3 regions of the Streptomyces sp. G7(2002) genome follow, and region 1 is predicted to be linked to each of the others. Evidence: riboswitches for the same ligand, from Rfam matches in the RefSeq annotation. Region 1 holds a riboswitch; each other region holds the start of a gene.

Region 1 (6,996 bases):
CGCCGCCCGCCGAGAGTCCGCCCATGGAAGCGGACGGCGTCGCCGGGCCCGTCCGCTTCCACTCCACGAAGTCGTCCGGGATCTCCTCCAGGAACCGGGAGGGCGGGTTGTACGAGGGCTGGCCCCAGGCGCTGCGCATCGTGGAGCGGGTGACATAGAGCCGCTCACGGGCGCGGGTGATGCCGACATAGGCCAGCCGGCGCTCCTCCTCCAGCTCCTTGGTCTGGCCCAGCGAGCGCATGTGCGGGAAGACGCCGTCCTCCATGCCGGTCAGGAAGACCACCGGGAACTCCAGGCCCTTGGCGGTGTGCAGCGTCATGAGGGTGATGACGCCGCTGCCCTCCTCGTCCTCGTCCGGGATCTGGTCGGAGTCGGCGACCAGCGCGACCTGCTCCAGGAAGTCGGAGAGGGTGCCGGGGTTCGCTTCGCCGCGGTCCTGCTCGAATTCCAGGGCGACGGCGGCGAGTTCCTGGAGGTTCTCGATCCGGGTCTCGTCCTGGGGGTCCGTGGAGGCCTGGAGTTCGGCGAGGTAGCCCGTACGCTCCAGGACCGCTTCCAGGATGGTGGCGGGACCGGCGCCGGACTCGACGATCGTCCGCAGCTCCTCCATGAGGACGTTGAAGCGCTTGACGGCGTTGGCGGAGCGGGCCGCCATGCCGTAGGCCTCGTCGACCCGGCGCAGCGCCTGCGGGAAGGTGATCTTCTCGCGCGCCGACAGGGCGTCGATCATCGCCTCGGCGCGGTCGCCGATACCGCGCTTGGGAACGTTCAGGATGCGGCGCAGCGGGACGGTGTCCTCGGGGTTGGCGAGCACCCGCAGATAGGCGAGGACATCGCGGACCTCCTTGCGCTCGTAGAAGCGCACTCCGCCGACGACCTTGTAGGGCAGCCCGACCCGGATGAAGATCTCTTCGAAGACCCGGGACTGGGCGTTGGTGCGGTAGAAGACCGCGACGTCGCCGGCCTTGGCGTCCTTGGCGTCCGTCAGCCGGTCGATCTCGTCGGCGACGAACTGGGCCTCGTCGTGCTCGGTGTCGGCGACATAGCCGGTGATCTTGGGGCCGGTGCCGGCGTCCGTCCAGAGGTTCTTGGGGCGGCGGTTCTCGTTGCGCTCGATGACGGCGTTGGCGGCGGACAGGATCGTCTGCGACGAGCGGTAGTTCTGCTCCAGCAGGATCGTGGTCGCGTCCGGGTAGTCCTCCTCGAACTGGAGGATGTTGCGGATCGTGGCGCCGCGGAAGGCGTAGATCGACTGGTCGGCGTCACCGACGACGCAGAGCTCCGCGGCGGATTCGGCGGGGCCGACCAGCTCGCGGACGAGGGTGTACTGGGCGTGGTTGGTGTCCTGGTACTCGTCGACGAGGACATGGCGGAAGCGGCGGCGGTAGTGCTCGGCGACATCCGGGAAGGCCTGGAGCAGATTGACCGTCGTCATGATGATGTCGTCGAAGTCCAGGGCGTTGGCCTCGCGCAGCCGCGCCTGGTACATCGCGTACGCCTCGGCCAGCGTCTTCTCGAAACCGTCGGCCGCCGTCCCGGCGAAGGTCTCCTCGTCGATGAGCTCGTTCTTGAGGTTGGAGATCTTCGCGCTGAAGGACTTGGGCGGGTAGCGCTTGGGGTCCAGATCGAGATCACGGCAGACCAGGGCCATCAGGCGCTTGGAATCGGCGGCGTCGTAGATCGAGAAGGACGAGGTGAAGCCGAGCTTCTTGGACTCGCGGCGCAGGATGCGGACGCAGGCGCTGTGGAAGGTGGAGACCCACATGGCGTTCGCGCGCGGGCCGACCAGCTCCTCGACGCGCTCCTTCATCTCACCGGCGGCCTTGTTGGTGAACGTGATCGCGAGGATCTGGCCGGGGTGGACATGGCGCTCGGCGAGCAGATGCGCGATGCGGTGGGTCAGCACCCGGGTCTTGCCGGAGCCGGCGCCGGCGACGATCAGCAGCGGGCCGCCGGTGTGCACCACGGCGGCCTTCTGCTCGTCGTTGAGCCCCTCCAGCAGCGCCGCGGCGTCGACGGGCGGGCGGGCGGCGCCGTCGCGGTAGTACGACTCCCTGGGGGCGGGCGCGTCGAACCTCCCGCCGAAGAGGTCGGCGGGGATCTCCTCCGGGGCCGGACCGTGCTCGTCCTCGGGGGGCGGCGGGTGCTCCTCCTCGCCCTTGTGGCCGAGGTCCGCCAGGAAGCTGTCGTCAAAGAGGCTGCTCATCGCCCACCGAGTCTAGGCCGCCGCACTGACAGTCCGCCGCGGAGTAGCGGATTGCGGGCCGTCCGCGGGGCGGGCCGTGGCGCCGCGGCAGGTCAGACGTCCGGGGCCGTCACAGATCGGGCGGCGCCTCGTCTACCCGAATCCGACATCTGGCAGCACAACACCCGCATCGCGTTCAGGTCACGAAAAGGTTTCGGGCATATCGAACATCAGCCTTCACAGGAGCCACACGAGTTGGCTAACGTCCTCGCTCAGGCAGCCCGCCTCCCCGTGGACGACAGCGTCCGCACGGGCCGCCACGCCGAGTCCGGCACTGCCCCCAGGCACCCGGAGCCGGGGACCCACCAGCACCACCGGGGTGAATCGATCCGTACGGCCGTCGCCAGTGGACGTCCGGACCGTAGGGCAAGCCTTCCGTCAGCGACACCGCCCGAACCCGACAGCTAACCCGGTAGGCGGTCCACGGAAGGAGTTGCCGGTCTTGGCGTCGCATCGCAAGCCGCGCACCAGCGTTCTCGCCTCACCCGGAGGCCGTCGTACGGCGGCCGGACTCACCACCGCCGCCCTCGCCTCGGTCACCCTGCTCTCGCAGTCCGCCGAAGCGGCCCCCAGGGCGCCCAAGCCCACCGTCGAAGAGGTCAAGCAGAAGGTCGACGATCTCTACCACCAGGCCGAGGTGGCCACCCAGAAGTACAACGCCGTCAAGGAGCGCGCCGACGAACAGCGCGACACCGTGGACGGCCTGCTCGACGCCGCGGCACAGCGCGCCGAGAAGATGAACCAGTCCCGGCGGCTGCTGGGCACCTTCGCCTCGGCGCAGTACCGCACCGGCGGCATGAACCCGACGGCGCAGCTGATGCTGGCCAAGGACCCGCAGCAGTTCGTCGACCGCAACCACCTCATGGAGCGGCTGTCCGGCCGGCAGAAGCAGGCCGTCACCGACTACCAGGAGCAGCAGGCGAAGGCGGCCAAGCAACGTGCCGAGGCGACCCGCAGCCTGGAGCGGCTGCAGACCTCGCAGGCCTCCCTCAAGGAGTCCAAGCGCTCCGTCCAGGACAAGCTGGCCGAGGCCCGTCAGCTGCTGTCCCGGCTGACCGCCCAGGAGAAGGCGCGGCTGGCGGAGCTGGAGCGCCAGAAGGAGGAGGCGGCCAAGCGCCGGGCCGCGGAGGAGGCGCGCAAGCAGCAGGAGCGGGAGCGCCAGCGGCAGCAGGACGGCGACGGCTCGTCCGACGACCGGACCGGCGGCGGCTCCACCGGCGGCGACTCCGCCGGTGACTCGGCCTCCACCAAGGGTGAAAAGGCGCTCGCCTTCGCCCGCGCCCAGATCGGCAAGCCGTATGTCTGGGGCGCGACCGGCCCCGCCTCCTACGACTGCTCGGGGCTGACGCAGGCGGCGTGGAAGGCGGTGGGCGTCGATCTGCCGCGGACCACCTGGGACCAGGTCAAGATCGGCCAGCGCGTGGCCACCAAGGATCTGCAGCCCGGTGACCTGGTCTTCTTCTATGACGACATCAGCCATGTCGGCATGTACATAGGCAACGGGAAGATGGTCCACGCTCCGAAGCCGGGCGCCAACGTCCGGGAGGAGTCGATCTACTACATGCCGATTTACGGGAGTGTCCGCCCGGGCTGACGCCCGGCCCGCTCCCCCACAAGACCACCCCCCACGGTCACCCCCCACACGCCACCGCGCGGCCGTCGCCTCCGGATCCGGAGTGCGAGGACCGCGCGGTGTGCCGTGGTGGGGACGTGCGTCAGGTCCAGAGCACCGCGATGAAGATGTTGGCCACCGTCAGTCCGCCGACCGCGGCGAAGAGCGGCTTGTCGACCGTCTCGTCGTCCCGCTTGACGTAGACCAGCGCCAGGATCACCACCAGCAGGGCCATCTTGATGCCGAGCTTGATGTTGTTGAGGGGGTGGTCCTGGGCCTGGTTGAGGCCGACCAGCACGATGCCGGTGACCAGCATCGTCAGTGCGCCGTGCAGCATGGCCGGCACGAAGCGGGCGGTGCCCGCGCTCATCGCCTTCATCTGGGTCAGAAAGCCGCCCAGCAGGGAGGCGATGCCGATGATGTGCAGGCCGACGAAGATATTGGTTACTACGTCCATAGTGCTGGATCGTAGCCGCCGTATAGCACGGCCCTTCGGGCAGGGCGCCCACTATCGCCGCTTCGGTCAGGCCAGACCGGTCCCGGCCGTAGGACCATGGCGCCGCGGTCACCCGCGTACCTGCCGTGGTCGAAAGCGAACAATGCCGGGCAAGGGGACTCACTGCCGTGACATCCAGGCTTAGCGTCCTCCCTCAGGCGGCCGACTCCCCGCCTCGCCGGCCTCCCACCGGCGTTCCGTCGGCCGTCCCCGCCGAGAGGTGCGGCGGCGGTCCGTTGCCCCCGTGACGGACCGCCGCCGGGCCCACGGCTCGAAGGGAAGGAAGTGACGGCCACCGTGGCCTCGCACCGCAAGCCCCGGCAGCATCCGCTCGCCGCGCTCACCGGCGGTGGCTCGCGCAGCGCGCGCACCGCCCGTACGGCCGCCACCCTGGCGCTGGCCGGCGCCGCCACCGCCACCGCCACCGGCTTCGAGGGCACCGCCCAGGCCGCACACCGGCCCACCCCCGCCCAGGTCAAGGACCGGGTCGACGCGCTGTACCAGGAGGCAGAGGTGGCCACGCAGAACTACAACGGTGCGAAGGAATCCGCCGACACCGCACGCGAGGAACTGAGCAGACTGCAGGACGAGGCCGCCCGCAGGACCCGGAAGCTGAACGCCGCCCGCACCGAACTGGGCACCCTGGCCGCGAGCCAGTACCGCTCCGGCGGCGTCGACCCGGCCGTACGGCTGCTGCTGTCCGCGGACCCGCAGCGCTATCTGGACGGCGCCGCGGTGCTGGAGCGTACGGGCAGCCATCAGGCGACCGCGGTGGCCGGCTATGCGCGCCGGCTCGGCAGCGTACGGCAGGTCCGGCAGCGGGCCGAGGAGACCGTGGAGCGGCTGGCGGACACCGAGGCCAAGCTGAAGAAGCACCGGGTCACCGTCGTGCACAAGCTGGGCGCCGCCGAGGAGTTGCTCCACCGGCTGACCGCGGAGCAGCGGCAGCGGATGGCGGCCCGGGACGGTGCGCGGAGCGGGCCGGGGCAGGGCCGCACGGGCCACGGGGCCGGTCGTGGGGACGGCCCGCTCGACGGGATTCCCGGGGGCGCGGGAGGCGTCGCCGCGGCACAGGCTCCCAGCCCCCGTGCCGCCCGCGCCGTCGCCTTCGCCTACAGCGCCCTCGGCAAGCCCTATGTCTGGGGCGCGACCGGCCCGTCCGCCTACGACTGCTCGGGGCTGACCCAGGCCGCCTGGAAGGCCGGCGGGGTCGCCCTGCCCCGTACGACCTACACCCAGATCAGCTCCGGGCCGCGGGTCAACAGATCCCAACTCGCCCCTGGTGACCTGGTGTTCTTCTACTCGGGCATCAGTCATGTGGGGCTCTACGTCGGGAACGGCCAGATGATTCACGCACCGCATCCGGGGGCGCCGGTACGGATCGCACCGATCGACCAGATGCCGTTCGCGGCGGCGACCCGGCCCGCGTAGGGCGCCCCACGGGCTGCGTTTCGGCCCGACTTCCGCCCCCGGAAAGGCAGTTGGGGCGGCAGCGGCCTCCGCGTACGATCGGCCGGATGACGCACACCGCCGCGGCCCCCGACACCAGCCTCCGCTCCGCCGTCCATGCCTGGGTCGACGGCTGGGCGCGTGCGCGGGGTACGGAGGCGCCGCAGGCGGTGCCCGGCGGGTTCCGGATCGAGGTGCGGCGGCCCGGTCATCTCGCGCGCCATGTCCTCCCGGAGGCGGAACCGGCCGTCCTGCGCGACCTGGTGGACACGCTCACCACGCCCGGTCTGTGGATCAAGGCCTGCGCCCCGCGCGAGGTGGTCGAGCCGCTGCTGACCGCGGACTGGGAGATCAGCGAACCCCAGTACCTCATGACGACGGACCGGTTGGCGGCGTCGCGCTCCGGCGCGGGCCTGCCGTCCGGCTACCGGCTGGAGATCGTCGACGAGGGCGGGGCGGTGTTCGAGGCCCGGGTGCACGCTGCGGGCGGGCCTGGGGCCGGGGGCGGGGCCGGCTCCTGTTCCGGGGCCGGGGCCGGGGCCGGCTCCTGTTCCGGTACTGGCTCCGGCTCCAGTTCCGGTACTGGCTCCGGTTCCGGTGGTGTCGAGGGGTCCGGGCCGGTCCTCGCCGCGAGTGGACGTGCCGCCCTCACCACGGGGGCACCGGGCAGCTCCCCCGCCCCGTACGCCCCGTCCGTCGTCTTCGACATGATCGGCACCGAGCCCGCGCACCAGCGGCGCGGGCTGGGCCGGGCGGTCATGGCCGCGCTGGCGGGCCGCGCGGTGGAACGGGGCGCGCGGCAGGGCGTGTTGGTGGCCAGCCCGGACGGCCGTGCGCTCTACGAGGCCATGGGCTGGCGGCTCCGGTCCCCGGTCACCGCCGCCGGCCGTATGGGGTGAACGGCCGCGGGCTCCGGTACCGCCGCCCGTAGGGGGAAGTGTCCCAAGCTCCGCGGTGCCCGCTCCCGTGCCCTCACGCCCTGAGCTGCGTCCCCAGCCAGCGGAAGATCTCCGGCACCTGCTGCTTCCAGACCACCGTGGTGTGGCCCGCGCCCGGCGGGATCTGCCGCAACGTCACCGTGGTCGGATTCTGCGCGAACTGGCGGAGGCCGAGCCCGGCCTGGAAGCCGTCGCGCTCCGCGCCCGACACATACAGCGCGGTACGCGGCGGCTTCCCGGCCGCGTTGGCCGACTT
Region 2 (6,996 bases), 1.8 Mb from region 1:
GCCGCGCACGGCAAGGGCAAGGTCGGCATCCCGGGCGAGCGCAGCGCCAACCTCATGACGCATCTGCTCAACATCGACCCCCCGGACCACACCCGGCTGCGCCGCCTGGTCTCGAAGGCGTTCACCCCGCGCCGGGTCGCCGCCTTCGCCCCGCGGGTCCAGGAGCTGACCGACCACCTCATCGACCAGTTCGCGGCGAAGGGCGAGGCCGACCTCATCCATGAGTTCGCCTTTCCGCTCCCGATCTACGCGATCTGCGATCTGCTGGGCGTACCGCGCGAGGACCAGGACGACTTCCGGGACTGGGCGGGCATGATGATCCGGCACGGCGGAGGGCCGCGCGGCGGCGTCGCCCGCTCCGTGAAGAAGATGCGCGGCTATCTCGCCGAGCTGATCCACCGCAAGCGCGAGTCCCTGGGCGAGACCGCCGAGGCGGACGAGGATCTGATCTCCGCCCTGATCAGGGCCTCCGATCACGGTGAGCACCTGACCGAGAACGAGGCCGCCGCGATGGCCTTCATCCTGCTCTTCGCGGGCTTCGAGACCACCGTCAACCTCATCGGCAACGGCACCTATGCGCTGCTGCGCCACCCCGCCCAGCGTGAGCTGCTGCAGAAGTCGATCGCGGCGGGCGACACCGACCTGCTCACCACCGGCATCGAGGAACTGCTCCGTTACGACGGACCCGTGGAGCTGGCGACCTGGCGGTTCGCGACCCAGGAGCTGACGCTCGGCGGGCAGCGGATCGCCGAGGGGGACCCGGTCCTGGTGGTGCTGGCCGCCGCCGACCGCGACCCGGAGCGCTTCGAGGAGCCGGATGTGCTCGATCTGACCCGGCGTGACAATCAGCATCTGGGATACGGGCACGGCATCCACTACTGCCTGGGTGCGCCGCTCGCCCGCCTCGAAGGGCAGAGCGCGCTGGCGACCCTGCTGACCCGGCTCCCCGACATCCGTCTTGCCGCGGAACCTGACGATTTGCGCTGGCGTGGCGGGCTCATCATGCGCGGACTGCGTTCACTTCCGGTGGAGTTCACTCCGGAGCGGCCCTGACCAGCGGTAAAGCGCAATGTGACACAGAGTCAACTGCGTGACCTTTACGTGATCCGCACTACACCGACTTGTGACTACTCCTGACCCCGGCTACCTTTCGACCCGACGATCGACAGGCTTCACTCGATCGGTCGAAGCGGTGATGTGGGGGACCGGTGTAACGGTGCCGCTCGCGTGCGTCGGCCGGCCGGAAGCCCCGTCGAGCAGCTCGAAGAGCTCGTCGAAAAACTCAACCGCCGCGCGAAAGGCATCCGCATGCGTTCCGGGAACGGCCGACATCGTCGACCCCGTCAGGCACCGGCCATCTTTGTCACGGCGGGAGTGACCGGCGCAGGCCTCGCCCTGCCGCTGTTCGCCGCGAGCGGTGCACAGGCCGCCGACACCTCGACCTGGGACAAGGTCGCCCAGTGCGAGAGCGGCGGCGTGTGGAGCGCGGCGTCGGGCAACGGCTACTACGGCGGCCTGCAGCTCACCCAGGAGATGTGGGACAACTACGGCGGCTCGTCCTATGCGTCGCGCCCCGACCTCGCCAGCCGCTCCCAGCAGATCGCGGTCGCCGAGTCGATCCTCGACGACCGCGGGCCGGACGCCTGGCCGAGCTGTGCGGTGAACGCCGGGCTGACCGACGACGGCCGGGCACCGGAGGTCGACCCGGGCAGCACCAGCACCCCGGCGCCCGACCCCTCGGACTCCGAGGGCTCCCTCGACCCCTGGGACACCCCCGGTTCGTCCGACTCCCACGACCGTGCGGACTCCGACGGCAGGAACGACGGGCCGAGCGACGAGCCCAGCGACGAGTCGAGCGGTCTGCCGTCCGACGTGACGCCCTCGCCCGACGCCTCGAAGTCCGACGGGCCCGGCGACTCGTCCGCGAGCCCGGAGCCGTCCGACCCGGCGACGCCCGGCGACAGGGGCGACGACCGGGGCGGCGACCGGGACGAGGGCCCGTCGCAGTCCGCCGACCCGTCCGACGAGCCCTCCGCGGACCCGTCCGACGGTGGCAGCCGCACGGACAGCAGCGGCACCCCGCGCGAGGTGCCCGGCAAGGGCAAGCACCGCGGTGAGGCGGGCGACGGGGACGCCGGTGACGGTGACGACGACGGCCGGTCCGCCGGCGGACGGCACGCCTCGCGCGGCGATGACGCGCACCGCACGGGCCCGGCGGCCGACGGCGACTACACGGTGCGCCCGGGTGACAGCCTGTCAGCCATCGCCACGGCCCACCGGCTGCCCGGCGGATGGGCCGAGCTCTACGACCGCAACGAGGGCGTCATCGGCTCCGACGCGGACCTGATCCAGCCCGGTCAGCAGCTCGATCTCGGGCGGAACGCAGGGTAGTTCGGCACCCTTCGCCCTCTTTTGGGAAAGTGAGACAAGGGTCTCGTTGACTGTGGTGGGGTCCGGGCTGCTCAACCCCGGCATACCGGGCCTCACCTGCGAATATGTAACCAACCCGTGATCAAAAACGGTCAACTTGGTTCAGATGGTGGGGTTTGAACCCCAAGGGGATTACTGCTTAACGTCAGGACCGCTCGCCAAAGCGGGCCCTTCGATCACACGCCGAATCCTGCCGGTGGTCGAAGGCACTTGACGCGCAAGCGCCGAAGGCAGGAGCGGGGGACCCAGGATTTGTGCCGGCCCCGCCCGTGAAAACGGGTCAACCGGCTTGGGGTGAAGCCACGTGCGTCCTGCGCACACGGCCGGGCGACTCATCAGTCCGAACCCGACAGCTCACCTCGTAGGCGTCGGTGAGGAAACGAACGAACCATGCTGATCTTCAAGGGCAAGCACCGTCGTCCCTCCAAGGCCGTCCGCGTCGCCACCCTCGCCGGTGTCGCCGGTGCCGCCGTGGCCGTGCCGCTGATGGGCGCCACCTCCGCCTCCGCCGCCTCCGTCGCCACCTGGGACAAGGTCGCCCAGTGCGAGTCCGGCGGCAACTGGTCGATCAACACCGGTAACGGCTACTACGGTGGCCTGCAGTTCTCCAACTCCAGCTGGGCCGCCGCCGGTGGCACCCAGTACGCGCCGCGCGCCGACCTGGCCACCAAGTCCCAGCAGATCGCCGCCGCCGAGAAGCTCCTCGCCATCCAGGGCCCGGGTGCCTGGTCCTGCGCCGGTGCGGGCAACCTGACCTCCGGTGGCCCGGCCGCCGACGTCGACACCTCCGCGCAGACCAAGTCCGCGCCGAAGCAGGAGTCCGCCAAGCCCGAGGCCAAGAAGGCCCCGTCCGCCTCCGAGGACCGTGCCTCGCGGTCCGCCGAGCGCAAGTCCACGGGCGACGGCAACTACACCGTCAAGGCGGGCGACACCCTCGCCAAGATCGCCAAGGCCCACGGCACCGACTGGAAGTCCGTCTACAAGGCGAACAAGTCGGTCATCGGCGGCAACCCGAACCTGATCATCCCCGGTCAGCAGCTCACCGTCTGAGCCGCTTTCTCACCGGGGCACCGGCGGGCTCGAGCGGCGGGCCCCCTTCCTCCGTGAGACCGCCCCGCCACGGCGCGCCCTTCCCCCCCGGCGCGTCGTGGCGGGGCTTCTCGCATCCCGGGCCACGGGCCCGAGGCGCCCCGGCCGGCGGCAGGCCGCTGACCGGCGCTGTTCAGCAACTTTTCCCGTTCAGTGAACAATGTGCCCAAACGTCCCGTGAACTGGGCCTTTGGGCCTGTTTTCGTCCCACGGAGCGGGCCAAGGGCAGGCGGACGCGCCCGGGGCCGTTAGGCTCATGCGCAGAACGCCAGACACCCACGAAGGAGACAACGTGCCGTCGATCGACGTCGTCGTAGCCCGCGAAATTCTCGACTCGCGAGGTAATCCCACGGTCGAGGTCGAGGTCGGCCTCGACGACGGCAGCACCGGCCGTGCCGCCGTCCCGTCCGGCGCCTCCACCGGCGCCTTCGAGGCCATCGAGCTCCGCGACGGCGACCCGAACCGCTACCTGGGCAAGGGTGTGGAGAAGGCCGTCCTGGCCGTCATCGAGCAGATCGGCCCGGAGCTCGTCGGCTACGACGCGACCGAGCAGCGGCTGATCGACCAGGCCATGTTCGACCTGGACGCCACCGACAACAAGGGCTCGCTCGGCGCCAACGCCATCCTCGGCGTCTCCCTCGCCGTGGCGCACGCCGCCTCCGAGGCCAGCGACCTCCCGCTGTTCCGCTACCTCGGCGGCCCGAACGCGCACGTGCTGCCCGTCCCGATGATGAACATCCTGAACGGCGGCTCGCACGCCGACTCCAACGTGGACATCCAGGAGTTCATGATCGCCCCGATCGGCGCGGAGTCCTTCTCCGAGGCGCTGCGCTGGGGCGCCGAGGTCTACCACACCCTCAAGAAGGTCCTGAAGGAGCGCGGCCTGTCCACCGGTCTCGGTGACGAGGGTGGCTTCGCCCCGAACCTGGGTTCCAACCGTGAGGCCCTCGACCTCATCCTGGAGGCCATCAAGCAGGCCGGTTACGCCCCCGGCCAGGACATCGCGCTCGCGCTGGACGTCGCCGCCTCCGAGTTCTACAAGGACGGCAAGTACCAGTTCGAGGGCAAGGACCGCTCGGCCGCCGAGATGACCGAGTACTACGAGGAGCTCGTGGCGGCCTACCCGCTCGTCTCCATCGAGGACCCGCTGTTCGAGGACGACTGGGCCGGCTGGAAGGTCATCACCGACAAGCTCGGCGCCAAGGTCCAGCTCGTCGGCGACGACCTGTTCGTCACCAACCCCGAGCGCCTCGCCCGCGGCATCGAGGAGGGCTCCGCCAACGCGCTGCTGGTGAAGGTCAACCAGATCGGCTCGCTGACCGAGACCCTGGACGCCGTCGAGCTGGCCCAGCGCAACGGCTTCAAGTGCATGATGTCGCACCGCTCCGGTGAGACCGAGGACGTCACCATCGCCGACCTCGCCGTCGCCACCAACTGCGGCCAGATCAAGACCGGCGCCCCGGCCCGCTCCGAGCGCGTCGCCAAGTACAACCAGCTGCTGCGCATCGAGGAGATCCTCGACGACGCCGCGGTCTACGCCGGCCGCTCCGCCTTCCCGCGCTTCCGCCACAGCAGCTGACGAAGGCGGCCCGCTGCCGGGCCGGACAAGGCAGCAGGGGCTGAACGGGCGAGGCAATCGCCCGGCACCCCGTACGTCCCCGGCGACGGTCCCGTACCGTTGCCGGGGACGTACCTGCTTGAAGCAGTCAGGCGTCCGTCAGTGAAGGGGAGACGACGTGCCCGCGGACCGGTTCTCGACCGCGACCCGACTCAAGGCGCTCGGCGAGCAGGCCGCCGCCCGCGTCTACCGCGCCCGCCCGCCCCGCCGCAACCGCCTCACCGGCCGTGCCGCACTGCTGGCCCTGGTGATGTGCTCCCTGGTCGTCGCCCTCGCGTATCCCATAAGGCAGTACGTCTCCCAGCGCTCGGACATCGCCGACCAGCGCCGCAAGGCCCAGGAGGCCGGTGCCGCCCTGGACCGGCTGCGCGAGCAGAAGGCCCGCTGGCAGGACCCGGCGTTCGTACGCCAGCAGGCCCGCCGGCATCTGCACTACGTCATGCCGGGCGAGGCCGGGTACATCGTCCCGGACGGCTCCGGCACCGGCTCCGCGCCCAAGGGGGCGCAAGCGGCGCAGCGTCCCTGGTACGAGAATCTGTGGGACGCCGTCGACGCGGCCGACAAGCGGTAGCGCCGGCCCGTACCGCCGGCGGACGCCGACCCGTACTGTCGACAGCGTGCGGCCCGCCGCACCGCCCCTCCACACCACTCACCTCACCGAAAGCGCACATGGACACCCCCCCGCCCCAGACCGAGCCCACCGAGCCCACCGCCGCGGACATCGCCGCCTTCAAGGAGCAGCTCGGCCGCCCGCCCCGCGGGCTGCGCGCCATCGCGCACCGCTGCCCCTGCGGGCAGCCGGACGTCGTCGAGACGGCGCCGCGCCTGGAGGACGGCACGCCCTTCCCCACGCTCTACTACCTCACCTGCCCGCGCGCGGCCTCCGCGATCGGCACGCTGGAGGCCAACGGCGTGATGAAGGAGATGAGCGAACGGCTCGCGGCCGACCCCGAGCTGGCCGCCGCCTACCGGGCGGCCCACGAGGACTACATCCGGCGGCGGGACGCCATCGAGGTGCTGCAGGGCTTCCCGAGCGCGGGCGGTATGCCCGACCGGGTCAAGTGCCTGCATGTCCTCGTCGGCCATTCGCTGGCGGCCGGGCCGGGCGTCAATCCGCTCGGTGACGAGGCCCTCGCGATGCTGCCGGAGTGGTGGAAGAAGGGGCCGTGCGTGACCCCGTGCCAGGACGCCGCCCAGGGCCCGGACGCTCCCGGGACCCAGGACGCTCCCGAAGGAGACGCCAAGTGAAGCGGGTCGCCGCCATCGACTGCGGTACGAACTCCATCCGGCTGCTGGTCGCGGACGCCGACCCGGCGACGGGTGAGCTGAAGGACCTCGACCGCCGGATGCAGATCGTCCGGCTGGGCCAGGGCGTGGACCGCACCGGGCGGCTGGCGCCCGAGGCGCTGGAGCGCACCTTCGCGGCCTGCCGGGAGTACGCCGCGGTGATCAAGGGCCTGGGCGCCGAGCAGGTCCGTTTCGTCGCCACCTCCGCCTCCCGGGACGCGGAGAACCGCGATGACTTCGTCCGCGGCGTGGTGGACATCCTCGGGGTGGAGCCCGAGGTGATCACCGGCGACCAGGAGGCCGAGTTCTCCTTCAACGGCGCCACCAAGGAGCTCACCGGCCGCGCCGATCTGGAGCGGCCGTTCCTGGTGGTGGACATCGGCGGCGGCTCGACCGAATTCGTCCTCGGAGACGCCCACCCGTCGCCCACCGCCACCCTCCCTGGAGACGCTACGCGTCGTACCTCTTATCGCGCCGCCCGCTCGGTCGATGTCGGCTGCGTACGGATGACCGAGCGGCATCTGGTGCACGAGGGCGAGATCAGCGACCCGCCGTCCCCGGGCCAGATCGCC
Region 3 (6,996 bases), 1.3 Mb from region 1:
TTCGGTCCGACGCGCCCAGCAGATCACCACGTACGGCGTGGGTTCGCTGATCGCCATCGGCGATCAGTCGTACATCGTCAGCAGCCTGAACACCTGGGGGGTACGGGATGACGACGTCATTTACGAGCCTCGTCTGCAGCAGCGTCTCGGCGTCAACAGCTTCCGCCTGCCCCCCGCCGCCCAGGCACCCACGGGTACCGGCGTGAAGGTACGTCGTTTCCCGGAAACCTACGCCTGTCCCGACTGCCATGCGCTCAAGCACTTCCGGGACTTCGGCGGCAGGCGCACCGATAACACCTGCGGCGACTGCAACGTACCGCTCACCCCTTCCCGCTTCGTCGTCGCCTGCCCGCACGGCCATCTGGACGAGTTCCCCTACTGGCGCTGGCTGCACTCCCGCCGTGGCGAAGAGCGCAGATCACACCATCCGTGCGACCCGGGCAAGGCTGATCTGAAGCTCCGCAGCGAGGGGCGTACGGCCAGTCTGCGCGGCATCGTGATCGAATGTGGATGTGGTGAAAGCGCTTCGTTGGAGGGGGCGTTCAGCCGGGATGCCATGGCGGCTCTGGGGATCGCCTGTCGAGGAGGACGCCCGTGGCTCGGCCGGGAGGCCCGCGAGGACAACTGCAGCAGCTCGCTGCGGGTTCTGCAACGTGGTGCCTCCGCCGCCTGGTTCCCCACGGTGGCGTCCGCGCTGTCCATCCCCCCGTGGCACAACAAGCTGATCCAGCTCGTGGAGCGGAAACAGCGCCATCTGGTCGGCAAGAGCGCTGACCGGATCCGCGAGTTCGCCGAGGACGAGGGGTGGCTCGACAAGGGCCGCTATACCACCGAGGAGATCGTCAAGGCCGTACGGACGATGGAGGACGTGGCGCAGGAGGGCTCGGAGGATTCGGAAGAGATCACCGGGTTCGAAGCATCCTCTGCGCTTCGTCAGGAGGAGTACCGACAACTGTGCACCGTCACGGAGGAGCTTCCCGAGAACGAGCACTTCGTCTGCGTCGAGCCGGAGGCGGGGGAGTCGTCGGACACGACGATCCCGGGCGTCGGACGCACCATGCTCGTCAAGCGTCTGCGTGAGGTCCGTGCCCTGCAGAGCTTCACCCGCATCGAACCGCTCATGCCGACGGAAGCCGGTCGGCATCGCGCGGTCGGGCTGGCCGGGAGCGAGGAGATCGACTGGCTGCCGGCCGTCGAAGTCATCGGCGAAGGTGTCTTCCTCGGCCTCGACCAGGAGAAACTGGTTGCCTGGGAGGCCCTCTCAGGCACGGACACTCCCGCCGCCCGCGTGGAGACGCTGCGCCGCAACCACGAACACCGGTTGCGCGAGCGTGCCGAGGACGGAGTGCCCGTCCGCTCCCCCGTGACCCCCCGTTTCGTCCTCCTCCACACCCTCGCGCACGCCCTGATCAGCGAGTGGAGCCTGGACTGTGGGTACCCCGCTTCCTCCCTGCGGGAGCGCCTCTATGTCGACGAAAACATGGCGGGAGTCCTCCTCTACACTGCCACCAGTGACTCGGCCGGGAGCCTCGGCGGCATCATCGCCCAGGGCGAGCCGAACCGCCTGGCGCAGTCACTTCGGTCGGCCCTGGAGAGGATCTCGTGGTGCTCCGCGGACCCCCTGTGCATGGAGTCCGACAGCAGCGGGGTGAACGGTCTCAACCGCGCGGCCTGCCACGCCTGCATACTCCTCCCCGAAACCAGTTGCGAGATGAACAACACCTTCCTCGACCGTGCGCTCCTTGTAGGCACCCCTGACGAGAAGGTGATCGGCTTCTTCTCCTGATCGGTGATGAGCCATTCTTGGCTCATGGCACGCCCACCCGTCTCTCCGTCGTCCCCAGGTGTCTCCGCGCGTATGAGCCGGCAGGGCAGACTCGACACGAAGCCGGAGCTGGCCGTACGACGACTGCTGCACGCCTCCGGCTTGCGATACCGGCTGCAGCGCCGCGTGCCGGGGATGGCCCGTCGCACCATCGACATCGCCTTCCCCGGCCTGCACATCGCCGTGTTCCTCGACGGTTGTTTCTGGCACGGCTGCCCTGAACACGCCACCAGCCCCAAGGCCAATGCCCAGTGGTGGCGCACGAAGCTCGAAGGCAACATGGCTCGCGACGCCGAAACCACCAGCCATCTCGAATCGGCAGGCTGGACAGTACTGCGCTTCTGGGAACACGAGCCCCCGGAGAGGGTGGCCGAGCAAGTGGCCGAAGCAGTGCAAACGGCCAAGAGCCACGCCCAGGGGCACCGTCACCCGAATTCCCGTACGCGAGCCCTGGGCCACGACGAAGAGCACCGCGGGTAGCGGCACGGTGACACCGCGGCGCAGTTCCGGGAGGGGGAGCCGGGTGACTGCGGATAGCCGAAGTGCCGGACGTAAGGTCGAAGGAAATTGTCCGGCGAAGCGGAGGTTTGTGGCGATGGCCCGGATTCCCACGGCAGTGTTTGCAGCAACCGGCCTAGTTGGCGGCTACGCCGTAGCCCGCTGGACCAAGAAGCGGCCGCTGGGCGGGGTCGCGCTGGCGGCGGCCGGGGCCGTGGCGGCGCGGGAGTGGCAGCGTAAGGCGGGGAATGTGACGGCGGCTGCGTTGAGTGGTGTCTACGTGGCTGCGTTTGCCGGGTCGCATCCGTTGGCGAAGAAGATCGGGGCGTGGCCTTCGGTATTCGCGGTGGCGGGTGGGGTGGCGGCTGCGTCGTGGGCTGTGGTGGATCGCCGGAAGTAGGGCGGAGGAGGGGAAGCGAGGGGGAGGAAGCGGTGGGCTCGGCTCGCTTCCTTCCCCTCGGGGGCTGGGTCAGGCCGAAGCCTCGTCCAGCAGCTTGAGTTCGTCCTCCTTCAGGGTCACATCCCCCACCGCCAGTAGTGCCGGCAGCTGTTCCACCGTGCGCGCGCTGGCGATCGGGGCCGCGACCGTGGGCTGGGCGGCGAGCCAGGCGAGGGCGATGCTGGCCGGCTCCGCCTCGTGGGCGGCGGCGACGGTGTCCAGGGCCTGGAGGACGCGGCGGCCGCGGTCGGTGTCCGCGTATTTGAGGGCGCCTCCGGAGCGGGCGCTGTCGACCTGGGTGCCCGGGCGGTACTTGCCGGTCAGGAAGCCGGAGGCGAGGGCGAAGTACGGGACCGCGGCGAGGCCGTGGCGGGCGGCCACGTCGGCGAGTTCGCCCTCGTAGGTGTCGCGGGAGACCAGGTTGTAGTGGGGCTGGAGGGCGACATAGCGGGCCAGGCCCTCGCGGGCGGAGCAGGCCAGGGACTCCTCCAGGCGCTGCGCCGAGATGTTGGAGGCGGCGATTTCGCGGACCTTGCCGGCCCGGACGAGGTCGTCGAGGGCGGTGAGGAACTCCCCGACCTCGACCGACTCGTCGTCGTAGTGGGTGTAGTAGAGGTCGATGTAGTCGGTGCGCAGACGGGTGAGGGATGCGTCGACCGCGGACTTGATGGTGGCGGGGGCAAGGCCCTTGAGGTCCGGGAGGGCGCCGACCTTGGTGGCGATGACGACCTCGGAGCGATTGCGGCGGGAGGCCAGCCAGTTGCCTATGACGGTCTCGGATTCGCCGCCCTTGTTACCGGGGACCCAGGCCGAGTAGACGTCGGCGGTGTCGATGAAGTTGCCACCGCCCGCCACATAGGCGTCGAGCACGGCGAAGGACTGGGCTTCGTCGGCCGTCCAGCCGAAGACGTTGCCGCCCAGGGACAGCGGGGAGACGGAGAGCGAGCCGAGGGGCTTGTGTGTCGCGGTCATATCCAGTGACAGCGTCGGGGGAAGAGGAGTTATTCCTTCCTCTTCCCCCACGCCCCACGGCAATTCCCGTCAGATGCACACGGGTTGAGCTTTTTGCGCGTGTGCCGAGGGCACCGGTCATGCGCCGAGGCCGGCGAACACGAGCGTGCCAAGGCCGCCGGTCGAGCGCCGACGCCGTCGTTCATGCGCCGAGGCCGCCGGTCACCCGTTGATGCCGCCGTTCATGCGCCGAAGCCGCCGGTCACCCATTGATGCCGTCAGTCACACGCTGATGCAGCCGGTCACACGTTGATCCCGTGATCGCGAAGCCACGGCATCGGGTCGATCGGATCGCCGGCGTCGGGGCGTACCTCCAGGTGGAGGTGGGGGCCGGTGACGTTGCCGGTGGCGCCGACGCGGCCGATGACATCGCCGGTGTTGACCTTGCCGGAGGTCTTCACCATCGAGGAGAGGTGGCAGAACCAGACTTCGGTGCCGTCGTCGAGGGTGAGGACGATGCGGTAGCCGTACGAGCCGGCCCAGCCGGCCTGGGTGATGGTGCCGGAGTGCAGTGCCTTGACGGGAGTGCCGGTCGGCGCGGCGAAGTCCTGTCCGGTGTGGTCCGCGGCCCAGCGGTCGCCGGCCTGGCCGAAACTGGCGGTGAGCGTGTAGGAGGACACGGGGGCGATGAAGCTCTTCGCCAGCTTGGCGAGGCGTTCGGCCTCCGCCTTCTGACGGGCCGCTTCCTCGGCCTTGCGCTTGGCCTCCATCTCGGCCGCCTTCTTGGCTGCTGCGGCCTTTTCGGCCGACTTCTGGTGGGCGGCGGCTTCCGTTGCGGCCTGCTGGACAGCGGCCTGTTCGGCGGTGTCGCGGGCCTCCTGCTCGGCGGCGCCCTGCTGCGCGTCCGCCTGCTGGAGGATGCGGCTGCGCAGCGCCTCACCGGCGCCCGTGCCGCCGCCCGTGTCCGCGCTCGTCTGCGTGGCCCGGGTGAGCGGCCCGGAGGCGGCAGGAGCCGCTTCGGCCGCGGCAGCCGAGGCGGTTTCGGAGTCCTCGTCGGATATCAGCTCGCCGATGCCGGGAAGCGACTTGGCGTCCGGCAGGTTTTCGGAGAGGTCGTCGGCCATCCCGCCGATGTCGGGCATCGAGATCGGCACCGGCGGACGGTCCTCGGCCGAGGCCATTCCGCTCGCGCCGACCGCCGCGATGACTCCGACACCCAGGACGGTGCCGCTGCGGGCGAATCCGCCGCCGCGCTGCTTGGCCACCCGGTGTTTGCCGCGGACGGAACGGGTGGATTCCTCGGTGGGATTCCACTCCTCCCACGGTCCGTCGCCGTCATCGGCACCGGGACCCGGGAAGGCCCCTCGGTCATCGAGCCCGTAGGTGGACGGAGACTCGGGGGCAGGCCTGTTGGACGCCACGGAGGCGCACTCCTTTCCTTCCTTCTCGCCTACCGGGTTAGCTGACGGGTTCGGAGCAGGAAGGTCTCCTACGGGCGCCCGCTGGCGGAGGGCGTCCGATTCACCCCAAGGAAGTGGTTCCCCGGTTCCCTTGGTGCAGTTCGAAGTGCTTGGGGGTGCGTGAAAAGCGCGTGCGGGATTCGGCGTCGGCGCGCGGTGCCGCCTCTTGCGACGGCTGGGACGACCGCGCTGCGTTATCGGACAGTAATAGAGATGGCGACCGAATTCCAAGCGTTCCCACGAATCCTTATCGGCTGAGCACAACCTGTGGCATGGACTTTTTCGGCCACCACGACCACAAACCGGGCGAGTTGACCACCCGGCCCTAAACGATCTCGCGCGGATTGTGTGCCAGTCGTTATGCGGAGGGGTGGCCCTCAATTACGGAGGGTGAGAGCAGTAACGTCGGATCATGGTCGTCAACGTCGGGAACACCGGGAACGCCGGACGTGCTGCCGGTATCGCGTGGGGAGTGGCGGAGCGGTACCGGGAGTTCTCCTGGCGGGAGGCGCGGGGCCGGTCGGACGCGCACGAGGAGCTGAGCGCGCGGATCAGCCAGGACGCGGAGCTCTGCGACCTGCTGTCGGGGTCGCTGCCCGCCGGCAACAAACAGCAGCCGAATCTCCTGCTCGCCGCCGTCCGCTATCTCGACGGCCCGCACGCCGAAATGGGCCCGCGCGGTGAGGCCGCGTACGGGCGCTGGCGCGAGTGGACGATCCGGCACTGGGACGAGGTGCGCGCGGTGATCATGCAGCGCGCCACCCAGACCAACGAACCGGCCCGCTGCGCCACCCTGCTGCCGCTGCTCGCCCGTCTGCCGCAGCCGCTGGCGCTGCTGGAGGCCGGTACGTCCGCGGGACTGTGTCTGCACCCCGACCGCTATCGCTACCGGTACGAGGCCGCCGGCGAGGGCGGGGACGGCCGCCGGACGGTCACCCTCCGGTCCGAGCTGGGGGCGCCGGAGAGCCCGCTGGAGCTCACCTGCCGTACGGGAGGGGCCGCCGACGAGCTGCCCGACCGGATGCCGGAGATCGTGTGGCGGGCCGGCATCGACCTCGACCCGCTCGACCCGGCTGCCGAACCGGACGATCTGCGCTGGCTGCAGGCGCTCGTATGGCCGGGCGACGGGGAGCGTACGGCGCGGCTGTCCGCGGCCGTCGATGCGGTGCGGCCAGCGCCGCGGCCGCGGATGGTGCGCGGCGATCTGCTCGACGAGCTGCCCGCGCTCGCCGCCGAGGCGCCGCCCGAGGCGACGCTGGTCATCTTCCACAGCTCGGTGCTGACCTACCTGCCGCCCGCCCGCCGCGAGGAGTTCGCCCGTCTCGTACGGTCGCTGCTCGACGGACGGCCCGGCGGCGGCCACTGGATCTCCAACGAGCACCACTCCGTACTGCCCTGGATCACCGGCCCCGCACACCGCTCGCCCCGCCCGGAAGACCCGCTGCTGCTGACCCTCGCACTCGACGGGCACCCGGTCGCACTCACCGGCCCGCACGGCCAGAGCCTGCACAGCTTTCCCGGGGCGGCGGACACCCCGGGGAGCTGAGCGCAGCCAGGTATCCGTAACGCCCAGCCCCGGCCCTGTACGCGCGGCCACACCCCTCCGCGGATCCCGCCCCCCATAAGCCGCCACCCCCAAGGCCCCTACAAAACGCCGACGCCTACGCCCCCATAGGACGCTGCACCGCCAGCAGCGCCATATCGTCGGCCGGCGCGCCGCCCGTATGGCGTGCGACGTCCTCGACGACGGTGTCCAGGAGGACGTCCGGGCCGGGGAAGCGGCAGCCGCGCAGTTTGCTCGACGGGTTGTAGAAGCGACCGAG

What was found. Region 1 has a riboswitch for cyclic di-AMP ahead of NUT86_RS25190 (C40 family peptidase). Riboswitches for the same ligand answer to the same signal wherever they lie in the genome.
Region 2: it holds a riboswitch for cyclic di-AMP, as region 1 does, so the genes downstream of both, NUT86_RS16900 (LysM peptidoglycan-binding domain-containing protein) here and NUT86_RS25190 (C40 family peptidase) in region 1, are expected to answer to the same signal.
Region 3: it holds a riboswitch for cyclic di-AMP, as region 1 does, so the genes downstream of both, NUT86_RS19480 (M23 family metallopeptidase) here and NUT86_RS25190 (C40 family peptidase) in region 1, are expected to answer to the same signal.

What each region holds. Positions count from the first base shown of each region.
Region 1 is NZ_CP102609.1:5,912,585-5,919,580, reverse strand. It holds gene pcrA (DNA helicase PcrA) at 1-2,206, opposite strand, end outside; cyclic di-AMP (ydaO/yuaA leader) riboswitch at 2,511-2,680, shown strand; gene NUT86_RS25190 (C40 family peptidase) at 2,688-3,839, shown strand; gene NUT86_RS25185 (hypothetical protein) at 3,961-4,314, opposite strand; gene NUT86_RS25180 (C40 family peptidase) at 4,639-5,784, shown strand; gene NUT86_RS25175 (GNAT family N-acetyltransferase) at 5,871-6,701, shown strand; gene NUT86_RS25170 (alpha/beta hydrolase) at 6,775-6,996, opposite strand, start outside.
Region 2 is NZ_CP102609.1:4,086,999-4,093,994, reverse strand. It holds gene NUT86_RS16910 (cytochrome P450 family protein) at 1-1,053, shown strand, start outside; gene NUT86_RS16905 (LysM peptidoglycan-binding domain-containing protein) at 1,375-2,391, shown strand; cyclic di-AMP (ydaO/yuaA leader) riboswitch at 2,643-2,813, shown strand; gene NUT86_RS16900 (LysM peptidoglycan-binding domain-containing protein) at 2,821-3,480, shown strand; gene eno (phosphopyruvate hydratase) at 3,812-5,098, shown strand; gene NUT86_RS16890 (FtsB family cell division protein) at 5,256-5,708, shown strand; gene NUT86_RS16885 (DUF501 domain-containing protein) at 5,807-6,385, shown strand; gene NUT86_RS16880 (Ppx/GppA phosphatase family protein) at 6,382-6,996, shown strand, end outside.
Region 3 is NZ_CP102609.1:4,652,642-4,659,637, forward strand. It holds gene drmB (DUF1998 domain-containing protein) at 1-1,786, shown strand, start outside; gene NUT86_RS19465 (very short patch repair endonuclease) at 1,859-2,305, shown strand; gene NUT86_RS19470 (hypothetical protein) at 2,421-2,723, shown strand; gene NUT86_RS19475 (aldo/keto reductase) at 2,793-3,734, opposite strand; gene NUT86_RS19480 (M23 family metallopeptidase) at 4,016-5,134, opposite strand; cyclic di-AMP (ydaO/yuaA leader) riboswitch at 5,146-5,300, opposite strand; gene NUT86_RS19485 (DUF2332 domain-containing protein) at 5,586-6,719, shown strand; gene NUT86_RS19490 (PP2C family protein-serine/threonine phosphatase) at 6,835-6,996, opposite strand, start outside.